DNA from 4 places in the Megasphaera sueciensis genome. Region 2 is predicted to be linked to each of the others. Evidence: riboswitches for the same ligand, from Rfam matches in the RefSeq annotation. Region 2 holds a riboswitch; each other region holds the start of a gene.
What was found. Region 2 has a riboswitch for S-adenosylmethionine ahead of NXG62_RS11805 (trans-sulfuration enzyme family protein). Riboswitches for the same ligand answer to the same signal wherever they lie in the genome.

Region 1: linked by a shared signal. The riboswitch ahead of NXG62_RS09790 (methionine synthase) and the one ahead of NXG62_RS11805 (trans-sulfuration enzyme family protein) in region 2 are both predicted to bind S-adenosylmethionine.
Region 3: linked by a shared signal. The riboswitch ahead of NXG62_RS08020 (MetQ/NlpA family ABC transporter substrate-binding protein) and the one ahead of NXG62_RS11805 (trans-sulfuration enzyme family protein) in region 2 are both predicted to bind S-adenosylmethionine.
Region 4: linked by a shared signal. The riboswitch ahead of metE (5-methyltetrahydropteroyltriglutamate--homocysteine S-methyltransferase) and the one ahead of NXG62_RS11805 (trans-sulfuration enzyme family protein) in region 2 are both predicted to bind S-adenosylmethionine.

Annotation. Positions count from the first base shown of each region.
Region 1 is NZ_CP116939.1:2,039,940-2,043,154, reverse strand. It holds gene nuoF (NADH-quinone oxidoreductase subunit NuoF) at 1-311, opposite strand, end outside; gene nuoE (NADH-quinone oxidoreductase subunit NuoE) at 424-921, opposite strand; SAM riboswitch class I at 1,148-1,241, shown strand; gene NXG62_RS09790 (methionine synthase) at 1,310-1,978, shown strand; gene NXG62_RS09785 (homocysteine S-methyltransferase family protein) at 1,986-3,215, shown strand, end outside.
Region 2 is NZ_CP116939.1:2,449,517-2,452,731, forward strand. It holds gene NXG62_RS11800 (pyridoxal phosphate-dependent aminotransferase) at 1-172, opposite strand, end outside; gene NXG62_RS11805 (trans-sulfuration enzyme family protein) at 277-1,407, opposite strand; SAM riboswitch class I at 1,484-1,582, opposite strand; SAM riboswitch class I at 1,749-1,850, opposite strand; T-box leader at 2,330-2,552, shown strand; gene NXG62_RS11810 (uroporphyrinogen decarboxylase family protein) at 2,598-3,215, shown strand, end outside.
Region 3 is NZ_CP116939.1:1,658,179-1,661,393, forward strand. It holds T-box leader at 1-180, opposite strand, end outside; gene brnQ (branched-chain amino acid transport system II carrier protein) at 265-1,596, opposite strand; SAM riboswitch class I at 1,737-1,831, shown strand; gene NXG62_RS08020 (MetQ/NlpA family ABC transporter substrate-binding protein) at 1,924-2,757, shown strand; gene speC (ornithine decarboxylase) at 2,860-3,215, opposite strand, start outside.
Region 4 is NZ_CP116939.1:2,156,243-2,159,457, forward strand. It holds gene NXG62_RS10290 (hypothetical protein) at 1-32, shown strand, start outside; gene NXG62_RS10295 (epoxyqueuosine reductase QueH) at 159-734, shown strand; SAM riboswitch class I at 939-1,044, shown strand; gene metE (5-methyltetrahydropteroyltriglutamate--homocysteine S-methyltransferase) at 1,147-3,215, shown strand, end outside.

The sequences.
Region 1 (3,215 bases), 410 kb from region 2:
GCATCATCCGGCTTGACACGGCAATAAAAAATCTGCCCCGGGTAAATAATCATCAAGGGACCGTTTTCGCAAAAACCATGACAACCTGTCTGTACCACGTGTACTGTATCTGTCTTTCCCCTCGCTGCCAATTCGTTGTCTAATTGTTTTCGGATCTCTGTGGACCCGGAGGATTTACAGCCTGTGCCTCCGCATACCAGTACATCAAAAGCTCCCGGCTGTTCCTTCCTATCGCTTTTTTCCAACCGAAGGGCAACCGCAGTTTTATATACGTCTCGTATTTCCTGTAATTTTTCTGCTGTAATCATCATACGCGATCCTCTTCTCCTATAGTTTTTTCTCTAGGTACCATTCCCGTTACTATATAGCAGCACTTTTTGGGATAGGTTTCCGTATTAGTTCCACCAAAATTACAGCTGTAGCCTATTCATATTGTGCCAGCACCTTAATAATTTCCTCTTTCGTCATGCGGCCGTGCGTATCATCATTGACTTTCATAACCGGTGCCAATCCACATGCCCCCAGACAGGCAATCGTTTCCAATGTAAAGCGTAAATCTTCGGTCGTATGTCCTGCCTTAATTCCCAGTTCTTTTTCTACAGCCTTAAGAATAACCTTTCCGCCGCGTACATGACATGCCGTTCCCTGACAGACACAAATAATATTACGTCCGCGGGGCTGTAAATGAAACTGCGAGTAAAAAGTTACCACGCCGTAAATAGTAGAAATAGGGATATCCGTCTTATCTGCAATATACAGCAACGCCGGTTTTGGCAGATAATTAAACAAGCTTTGTGTGTCTTGCAGAATAGGAATCAACGTCCCTTTTTCACCTGCGTAAGTATCCAGAATTTTATCAATACTAGATTGTTTAGGAACATTTTCATCTCTATAGATTGCTTGTTTTTCTACTAAAGACATATTTTTCCACTTCCTTTGCTATTGTTTCCACATAATACAACACACTTTTATATTAATTACAATATCATATTATTTTAGAATTATCAATATTACTTTTAAGCATAAAAAAATATCGATTTGTATTTATATTTTAGTTTATAACTCACAAATTGCTAAAATAGTATAAAACATTTATTATATAAAATCTTTACAAATACACGCAAAACTGATATATTAATAAGGATAACTCTTATCAAGAGCGATGGAGGGACAGGCCCGATGAAATCCGGCAACCGCAAAAGCGGTGCTAATTCCTGCAGATATTATCTGACAGATGAGAGAACAGCACGTAGATTCGACTCTTTCATTTGTGAAAGAGTCTTTTTTGTTATATGAAGGGAAATATATTATGCCTATATTTAATGGATTTCTTCAAAAAATAGACATCGCGGAAACAAGGCGATATGCTGGTTTGCGCGCAGCTGAAAATTTTTCTGATAAAATTGTTGCAGACGCATGTACGACTGCACTAGCTATTGCCAAACCACGGGGTATTTTCCAACAATGTGGCTATGATGCCGAATCCTACCAACTCTTATGCGAAGAACCTTTTACTGTTGAAGGCTCTAAAATTCGAAAACATTTAGAAAATGCAAAAATCGCAATTATCATGGCAGTAACGATTGGCAGTGACATAGAAAAAGAAATTAACACCCTATTTTCAAAAAAAGAATATTCCAGGGGGCTTATGCTGGATGCAGCAGCCACAACCGCTACTGAAACAATTGCCGATCAGTTAAATCATTATATTGATAAAATGGCGGCAAAACAAGGCTATGAAACTACCTGGCGTTATAGTCCTGGATATGGAGATTGGCCTCTGACGCAGCAACTGAATTTAATTAAAGCTATACATGCTGATCAAATTGATATTCATATAACTTCCGGCTGCATGCTTGTACCTCAAAAATCTATTACCGCAATTATTGGTATGGCTCGTTCGGCTGCCAAAAACAGTATCCCCTCTGGTTGTTGCAATTGTTCTATGCACAATATTTGTTCTTCTAGAAAGGAATGATTGTTATATGTTTTTATTAGATGGCGCTATGGGAACCGTATTGCAGCAACAAGGTTATTTACGGCCTGGAGATTGTCCTGAATTATCAAACATAGAACATCCGCAAGCCATTGAAAATATTCATCGTAGTTACATAAAAGCTGGTAGTGATTTGATTCAAACAAATACGTTCGGAGCTAATCGCATCAAATTGAGTGAATACGGATGTGCTGATAAAGTAAAAGAAATATGCAGGGCTGCTATGTTTAATGCAAAAAAGGCCGTTGATGGGACAAATACTAAAATTTTGGGTGACATGGGACCTACCGGTAAGTTTATTACCCCTTTAGGAGACACTGATTTTGAAGACGTATACCAAGCTTACTATGAACAAGCCAGCATATTAGCTGAATCGGGTGCCGATATATTACTTATTCAAACTATTATTGATATCCAGGAAATGCGTGCAGCAATATTGGCCGTTAAAGATGCCGCTCCAAGCATCCCCATTATGTGTGAGTTTTCTTTCAGCGAAGACGGTCGAACTATTACGGGTACAACACCAGAAGCAGCTGCCGTGCTTTTGGAAAGCTTGGGTGCTTCTATTATTGGAGCAAACTGTTCTCTAGGTCCGGATAAATTAATTCCTCTTATTACCCGTATGTCCGACGTAAGTAATTTACCGCTTGTTATTCAGCCTAACGCAGGATTACCCAAACTAATTGACGGTAAAACTGTTTTTCCCCTACGCCCCAATGACATGGCCGAGTATGTTCAAGCCATGGTTAATTCTGGTGCTACATATATTGGCGGTTGCTGCGGCACATCGCCAGAACACCTAGCCGCTATGAAACAAGCTTTAGATCGTGCGGTACCCTATAAGCGAAAAACAATTACACCTCCTACAGCACTCACTTCCCGAACCAGCATTGTATACATCGGCGGTGGTCATCCTCCCGTCATTATCGGTGAACGCATTAATCCTACAGGACGAAAAGCGCTGCAAAAAGATTTACAAGAACAAAATTTTGTTCCAATTAAGACCGAAGCACTAAACCAAGTAAAAGCAGGTGCACATCTTTTGGATATCAATATGGGCGTTCCTGACGTCGACCAAGCAGCACTTATGGAAAATGTCGTTAAAGAACTCTCTATGCTGGTAGATACCCCATTAATTATTGATTCAACGAGTCCTGCGGTTTTAGAAAAAGCACTTCGTATATATCCTGGACGAACCTTAATAAACTCTGTCAATGCT
Region 2 (3,215 bases):
GATGAGGACCGTTGTGAGCAACTTCCGCTAATCGATCTAAAATAGGTTTTGGAGGTTGAAAATCAGGAAATCCCTGTGATAAATTAATGGCATTATATGTTGCCGAAATGCGTGTCATACGACGAATGACAGAATCTGTAAATAACGATATTTTTTTAGATAATTCTTGCATATAGATTCCCTCTTTGTTTTGTATTATGTAGTGTGATTGCTATAATTTATATACCTTGGCGATTTGTTACGTTATCAAAATTCATAAGAGTCACTCCTTTTTGGTTATGCCAGTGCTTGTTTTAAGTCGGCGATCAAGTCGTTTACATTTTCTAAACCGACAGAAAGACGCAATAATTTTTCGTTGATGCCTTTGGCAAAGCATTCTTCTTTGGGAACATCGCAGTGTGTTTGCAGCAGCGGATAGGTGATCAATGATTCCGTACCGCCCAGACTTTCTGCAAACAGAATCAGTTTGACCCGTTGCAGAAGATTCACAGCCGTTTCTTCGGTATCTACTTCAAAGGAAATCATGCCGCCGAAGCCGGTTGTCTGCTTGGTATTGATTTCATAGCGGGGAGAGGAAGCTATCCCGGGATAATATATTTTCCGTATAGCCGGCTGCTTACTCAGCCATTTAGCGATGCGCAGTGCAGAGGCGGCATGGCGGTCCATCCGCAGCGGCAATGTTTTCAGACCGCGGCTGACGACCCAACAGTCGAAGGGAGATAGACAGGCGCCGATCGTTTTATGGAGAAAATGCAGCCGTTCGGCCTGTTCTTTATGAGCGGTGACAAGAAATCCTGCTAATACATCGTTATGTCCGGCCAGATATTTTGTGCCGCTGTGGACGACGATATCGGCACCTAAGGTAAGCGGTTTTTGAAAATAGGGAGTTAGGAAGGTATTATCGACGATGACCAGAATATGGTATTTATGGGCTAACTCGCAAATGGATTTAATATCGGTAATCTGCATCGTCGGGTTGGAAGGTGTCTCTACGTAAATCGCCCGGGTGTTTTTTTGGATAGCCTCTTTGACTGCATGCAAATCGCCGGTATCGAGGGCCGTAAAGGACAAGCCGTTCTTCTGGGAAATCTCATTGAAAATACGGATGGAACCTCCATATAAGTCGGCCGAATAGATGATGTGGTCGCCGGGCTTGAACAGTTCCAAGACGCAGGAAATAGCGGCCATGCCGGAAGAAAAAGCTAACGCGTCACACCCTTGTTCCAGCAAGGCCATGGTTTTTTCCAACTGTTCCCGCGTGGGATTTTGGGAACGGATATAGTCATAGCCGGTGCTTTGTTTGACGCCGGGATGAGCGAACGCCGTGGATAAATAAATAGGAGTTGTTACGCTCCCTGTTGAATCGGGATGATAGCCGCCGTGAATGCAATCTGTTTCAAATCTCATAGAATAAATGCCTCCTTAATAAAATGGACAATAAAAAAGACGCCATGGCAGATGGCGTCGCAAAAAAGCGGGTGCGTGTTCATCTGCCGGATAAAATCCGCTGGAATTGGCACCTTCCCGTATGGGGGTTGCCGCAGCGTCATAGGGCCAGTCCCTCAGCTGCTCTGGATGAAAGAGTCGTATTGTATTATAAAAAATCATAACACAATATTAAGTTGTGTGAAGCATTATGATAGTCAAATTTTTTAAGTACCTCATAGTGCAGATCTCCTTGTGGGAACAAAAGAATGTAATAAAAAAAACGTCATCGACGGATGACGTAAATACAAAGGTATATACTAATATCATCGGTCAGGAAGAAATCCTGCTGGAATTGGCACCTTCCTATCAAGGAGGTTGCCGCAGCGTCATAGGGCCAGTCCCTCAGCTGCTCTGGATGAATATGTAATTGTGGTTATCAGACTACACTATTGCAATCAATTTGTCAAGAGGAAAAATCAAGAATAAAAAAAACAAGAATTCTCTTGACAAACAATTGAATAACGTGTACCATATCGGTAAACATTGAAAATGCAATGACCAAAACAAGTACACGTATATTTATGTCCTACAGAAAACGCGAGCCATCGGCTGAGAGCTTGCGGGAAACATAAGTGCGATGGAATGCCTTTGGGAGCAGACCGACCGAAAATAGTAGGCCGGATCCGGTTGCCGCCGTTAATGGAAATAGTTGCAGCGAGTGCTGTAAACAGAGTGGAACCACGGACCACCGTCTCTGTATAAGGAGATGGTGTTTTTTTGCGTGTTAAATACTAAATTTGGCCGCGTTTTGTTTTCAGTGTATCCATCATTCACAAAATAGGAGGAATAGGAGAGGTGATGAAATAGCATAGCTATAAAATATACAAAAAAAGTATACATTAATAATGCGATGATCAAAACAAGTACACATACATAGGCTTTTTACAGAGAACGCAGATCAATGGCTGAAAATTTGCGAAAATGACTAGTATGGGGAATGCCTTTGAGAGCAGAACAGCTGAATTTTAGTAGGCTGTGTCCGGTGCCGCCGTTATCGGTTTTGAGATACAGCACAAGTATATATGTGTTGTAAACAGAGTGGAATCGCGGCCATCGTCTCTGTACAGGGGACGATATTTTTTTATCTAAAATTAAAAGGAGATGTTCGTATGTCACAAACAAAAAAAGAATTAGTATTAGCAGCACTTGATAACAAACCGGTGGATCGTGTTCCCGTTGGATTTTGGTTCCATATTTTACCGATACCTACTGTTCACAGTGCCAATGCTTTTAAAAATCCGCAATTAGCTAAACTTGTTTTGGCTGGAGAAGAAGAATATTTAGATACCGCAAAACCTGACTTTGCTAAAATTATGACGGATGGTTTTTTTACATATCAGCAGGATGTATTATCAAAAGTAAAAACTATTGATGATTTAAAAGGACTTCAGCCTCTTCCTGAACATGATAGATGGTTTACTGATCAGATTGCATATGCAAAAAAATTAAGTAATCGTTACAGCAATGAAATTTTATTATTTTATAATGTCTTTTGTGCTGCAACAACATTAAAATTTATGTTGCCGGATGGCGATACTAGTTTAACGACACTTATTCAAGAAAATGAAGAAGTAGTAAAGCGTGCACTGGATATTATTAGTGATGATTTGGCGGTTTTATCTCAGCGAATTATAAAAGAAGCCGGCATTACTGGAATTTATTTGAGTTTGCAAAATATTAAGGGACTTAATCGTGAAGCGTATGAACGTATTTTGACGCCGGGGGAA
Region 3 (3,215 bases), 790 kb from region 2:
CGGCCTAAGCGATACACGTTTCTTTGATAGCGGTGGAAATACACCGTCGTGCCCTACTTGTTCCCGTTCAGGCCGCATCTCCCGAATCCATTCCATTCATTGACCTGTACCGAACTCTCACTGTCATCGGCTCGCTGCAACTGTCGTTTTGTATGTACTCGTTTCGTTCATCGATTTATTTTAAGTTACTTATAATTATACCTGATTTTTAACGTATGTCAATAGTTTTAACTGGAAAACCTACGGAGCTCTCTCACCTTAGTTTTAAATATCTATGACTTTTTCCACATCACCGCTGATCTTATGCGGCAGTATAAGAGAAAGAAAAACACAAACAATAACCGGAACAATCCACCCTTGCCCGCTTGTACCCAAAGGCAGCATGGATATAAAAGATTGTGCCCACGCAAGGTGAGCAAATTGATTCAATATATCAATTACCGCAATACCTGCTGCTACGGTTATGGTTAATCTCATACCTATACGAGACAATAGTACAAATTTATTGACAATAATCAATACCACAACAGAAATAGCAATAGGATACAAGAACAACAGCATCGGCAGGGACACTTTAATAATTTGGTTCAGTCCCAAGTTTGCCACTGCCAAGCTTACCAAAGAACATATAGTAACATACTGTTTATATGATATAATGGGAAATTCCTGAGAAAAAAATTCTGCAACAGATGTAATAAGTCCAACGGAGGTCGTAAAACAAGTAATAACTACCATAACCGCCAAAAACCATACACCTATGCTGCCAAACAGCTCATACGAAGCCTGCGTCAATACATATGCACCAATATTGACCGCCGGATCATGGTACACTGCTGCTGGAATAGGAAAATGATTTCCTAAGAACCCCAGTCCCATATATAAAACCGACATAAGCACTGCCACGGATATACCGGCAGACCACACGCTGGTATAATATTCTTTCATTGAATTAAAACCCAATTGCTTCAACGTATTCAACGCAATAATACAAAAAGCAAAAGATGCCAGTGTATCTACTGTATTGTACCCTTCGATAAAACCACTGCCAAAAGCTGCTTCGGCGTATTTACCGATGGGAATCGCCAATTCCGGCGTCGTAAAAACGGTCAGCCCCAAAGTAAAAAGCAGAATAATCATAATTGCAAAAATCGGGGTTAACACCTTACCGACGCGCGATAATAATTTAGAGGGTGTAATAGCCAGCCACCACGCCAATCCAAAATACAGAATAGTATAAGCAGCCAGTTGCCAAGTTCCATTACCTACAATAGGGAGAATGCCAACGGAAAATGATGTCGCTGCTGTACGAGGTATCGCCATTAACGGCCCAATAGATAAATAAATAAGAGAAAGTATAAGTAAAGAAAATAACGGTGAAATTTTACGATTCATTTCCGCACGGAAACCACCGGGATTAAAAGTTCCCACAATAAGTGCAATAACAGGCATGCCAACTCCGGTTACAATAAAACCAATAATGGCCGGCATAAACTGATTCCCCGCTTGAAAGCCGAGGGACGGGGGAAATATAAGATTTCCGGCACCAAAGAAAATGCCGAATAATAATAATCCAATCTGCATACCTTTTTTTAACATATAGCGAAGCTCCTTTCAAGAGCATCCGCAGTCTTCCATACTTACGTATTGTACCTGTAAACAGTAACCATGTCAAAAAATTTTTTTTCTTGACAATTTATTTTTTCATGATATACTCGTTTATAAGACAATTACAGATGCTTTTATCCAGAGAGGCGGAGGGACTGGCCCTATGAAGCCCGGCAACCGATAACACGGTGCCAATTCCTGCGGAAGAAATTCCGAGAGATAAAGATACGTTTTACATGCCTCTTTCTCTTTTGGGAAAGAGGTTATTTTTATGGAAAAAGCTCGGTGTCAAATCTATCCCCCTAGGAGGAATCATGCATGAAACAATTTAAAAAACTCACTTTTCTAGCTGCTACAACTCTTTTGTCACTAGCGCTCCTTGCCAGTGGCTGCGGCAGCAGCACTCCCGAGAACAACAAAGACGGTTCCAAAAATGTCACCATCACCGTCGGTGCTACACCGGTACCTCACAGTGAAATTCTCAACGAAATCAAACCATTACTTGCAAAAGAAGGAGTAAATCTAAAAATCGTTGAATTCACGGACTATGTAAAACCCAACTTGGCTCTTGCCGACAAAGAACTAGATGCTAACTTTTTTCAACATAAACCATACTTGGACAAATTCGATGCCGAACATGGTCTAAAACTTCAAGAAGCCTGCAAAGTTCATTTGGAACCGATGGGTGTATATTCAAAGAAAATCACGGATTTAAAGAACCTTCCCGACAATGCCAAAGTAGCGATTCCAAATGATCCAACCAATGGCGGCCGGGCATTGCTCATACTTCAATCAGCCGGTCTTATTACGTTAAAAGACAAAGATAACATTACTTCAACAGTACAAGATATTACAAATAATCCAAAACAACTTCAGTTTGTTGAGCTAGACGCTGCACAAATTCCCCGTTCCTTAAGTGATGTAGATATTGCCGTCATTAATACAAACTTCGCTATGGAAGCAAATCTTAATCCTTTAAAAGATGCATTATATCTGGAATCAAAAGATTCTCCATATGCCAACATTCTCGTGGTCCGTGAAGGAGACATCAATCGTCCCGAAATTCAAAAACTGATAAAGGCATTGCAATCACCGGAAGTCAAAAAATTCATCGAAGAAAAATATAAGGGAGCTATTCTTCCCAGTTTCTGATAATGCTATGCTATCTATTTTATAAAATGATAAGATTCCTGTCTGTCCTGAATAAAAATAAAAGCCGTTCATTAGTTTGTATATAATGAACGGCTTTTATTTTTATTTCTTTAATATATCTTTTTCCGCTTTTTCTGTCAATACATATCCGTAAGCTTTTGTTTTAGTGTCTTCTTTTTCAAGGTATACGCCTTGAATTTCCGAAGCAAAGCCTGGAAGAATATTGATACTTTCTTCCAGTGTTTGAAAATACTGCACAGCAGTTTGTGACCAACGTTCTCCAGGTACAACGCAGAGGACCCCTGGTGGATACGGGAGGGCTCCTTCAAGCGCAATACGCCCCTCTATCTCAGATAATGGTACAAGTTCGCTTTGTCCGCGAATAAAAGCATATTGTGCCGCTTGCGGATTCATAACATATTCCGGAAAATATTCCCGGCGAAATAATTTCTTTTGCA
Region 4 (3,215 bases), 290 kb from region 2:
AAAGACAAAATGACCAGAAAATACCGCAATAAATGATTACTTTGTTAATTGTCACGAACACTTTAACTAAGCGAGATGATAACAAAGTGTGGGTAAATATGTTTAGGTATAAATTTGTCGTACAGTGGGACATTAATTAAAAACAAAGAAGGTAAACTATGGAAAAAGTTTTATTGCATTGTTGTTGTGCCCCATGTTCTTTATCATGTATTAATACATTACGTGAAGACAATATGGATCCTGTGGCATTTTGGTATAATCCTAACATTCATCCTTGGAAAGAATATCAAGCACGGCGCGATTGCTTATTAGAGTATGCTTCTACAATTCATATGGAAGTTAGAATACAAGAAGAGTACGGGTTAATAGATTTTGTTCAACATATTATATGCGATGTGAATCATCGGTGTACGTACTGTTATGAACATCGCCTAGAAACTACAGCACGATATGCTGCAGAACATGGATTCCAATATTTTACTACTACGCTGTTAGCCAGTATTTACCAACAGCATGACATGATATCTGAAGCTGGACAACGGTTTGGCAAGCAATACGGCGTAACGTTTTTGTATCGAGATTTCAGACCCTATTTTCGTGCAGGTAATAATGAGGCACGAACGCTGAAATTTTATATGCAAAAGTACTGTGGATGCATTTTTTCTGAAGCGGAAAGGTACCAAAAACAAATTAAACGTGATAAGGAAAAATTTTCCGAATTGAGTATAAAATAAAAGGTTTATGACATTTTCCTGTATTATTTTTATCTTTAACTAACAGAAGGGGTATACGAAAGATTCAGGTTGACAACATACAAGCATTAGGTTACAATACACTACAATATCGCAATGGTATCCACCCATTTTTTTGCGAATACAACAATATATTGCAAGAAGATGCAATGCCGCTATGGAAATAAATCATAATCTGCATCTTCTATTCCATCCAGAGCAGTCGAGGGATTCGGCCTTATGACGCTGCGACAACCTGCCCATATAAGGGAAAGGTGCCAACTCCGACAGGAACATTCCTGATAGATGAGCTGATGAAAAAGCGCTATCTGTGATAACGCTTTTTTTTTTGCTTAATAGAAAAATCGTATACAAAACAAATATACTTATGTCTTTTTTAGGGAGGGATGTAAAAATGGAAACAACAATTATTGGATTTCCTCGCATTGGAGCACAACGAGAATTAAAGTTTGTAACGGAGAAATATTTTAGAGGTAAAGTAAGTATAGATAGTTTGAATGAAACAGCTTGTAATCTTCGCAAAAAGCATTGGTTGTTGCAAAAGAACAGTGGTCTGAATCTGATTCCGGTAAATGATTTTTCTTTATATGATACGACATTGGACACAGCTGTACTTTTTAATGTTATTCCCAGACGGTACCACAGGCTAGGATTAAATCCGTTAGATACCTATTTTGCTATGGCACGGGGGTATCAAGGTGTACATGGTGATGTAAAGGCATTGGCTATGAAAAAATGGTTTAATACTAATTATCATTATATGGTACCGGAGTTGGAAGATGATATGAATATAAAGCTTACCGGTACAAAGATAATTGATGAATGTAAAGAAGCATTGGCGTTAAAGCTTTTAGCTAAGCCGGTTATCCTGGGGCCATTTACTTTTTTACAATTGGCGCGTTGTACGGGGAAAAAAACAAAGCGTGATTTTGCCGATGTTCTTACAAATGCATATAAAGAACTTTTGACAGTGTTAGAAAAACTTGGGATTACATGGTTATCTGTAGAAGAACCATTATTAGTTACAGATCTTTCTCAAGAAGATCTATCTTTGTTTGCAGATATATATCGAGATATATTGCAGAATAAACAAGGGGTACAGATCCTTTGCCAAACGTATTTTGGTGATGTTCGTGATTGTTATCATATCCTTACTGCACTCGACTTTGATGGCATTGGACTGGACTTTTTGGAAGGCAAGGAAACATTAAGTACATTGTGTGCAAATGGATTTCCTGAGGACAAGATTCTTTTTGCCGGAGTTGTAAACGGGAAAAATATCTGGCGTAACAATTATACTGCAACATTGACACTTTTGAAAAAAATCCAAAGTAAAGCACGGTATATTGTATTGAACTCTTCTTGTTCACTTCTTCATGTACCGTTTACCATAACGCAGGAAATACATTTGAATAAAAAATATCTGTTACATTTTTCCTTTGCTGAAGAAAAGCTACAGGAATTGTCTGATTTGAAGAAACTGATGGATAGTACTGAACCCAAAATGGAAAAAATATACAAAAACAATGTTGCTCTTTTTGCGGTTCCACATGCAGTACCGGACGCGATGGTTCAAAAAAGAGTTGCTTGTCTGACAAAAAAAGATTTTACGCGACATCCCGGTTTTACTGAAAGAGAAAATTTGCAAAAGAAGACATTTCATTTCCCGTTACTTCCGACTACGACTATCGGTTCTTTTCCACAAACCCTTGCTGTTCGGAAAAATCGAGCTGACTACCGTAATAATAAAATTTCCCTTGAAACATACAAGAATTTCAATAAAAAACAGATTGCCGCTTGTATTGCGCTGCAAGAAAAAATCGGACTTGATGTTCTTGTACACGGAGAATTTGAACGAAACGATATGGTAGAATATTTTGGGGAACATTTAAACGGTTTTATTTTTACGGAGAATGCTTGGGTTCAATCCTATGGTACACGTTGTGTAAAACCGCCGATTATTTGGAGTGATGTATCACGACGAAAAAGCATTACAGTAGAATGGTCGACATATGCGCAGCAGTTGACAAATAAACCTGTCAAAGGAATGCTTACTGGGCCTGTTACTATTCTCAATTGGTCCTTCCCACGGGAAGATATTGCACTGCGAGAAAGTACAATTCAAATCGCATTGGCTATTCGAGATGAAGTGCTTGATTTGGAAAAACATGGAATTCGCATTATTCAAATTGATGAAGCCGCCTTACGGGAAAAACTACCTCTTCGTAAGGCCGATTGGCATACAAATTATTTAGATTGGGCTATTCCAGCCTTTCGCTTGGTGCACAGTGGAGTCAAAGTGGAAACACAAATTCATACACATATGTGTTATAGTGAATTTAACGATATTATTAAAGATATAGATAATATGGATGCTGACGTGATTACGTTTGAAGCATCTCGCTCTGATTTTACTGTTTTAGATGCGTTGCAGGCGGCTGAATTCCGGACAGAAGTGGGTCC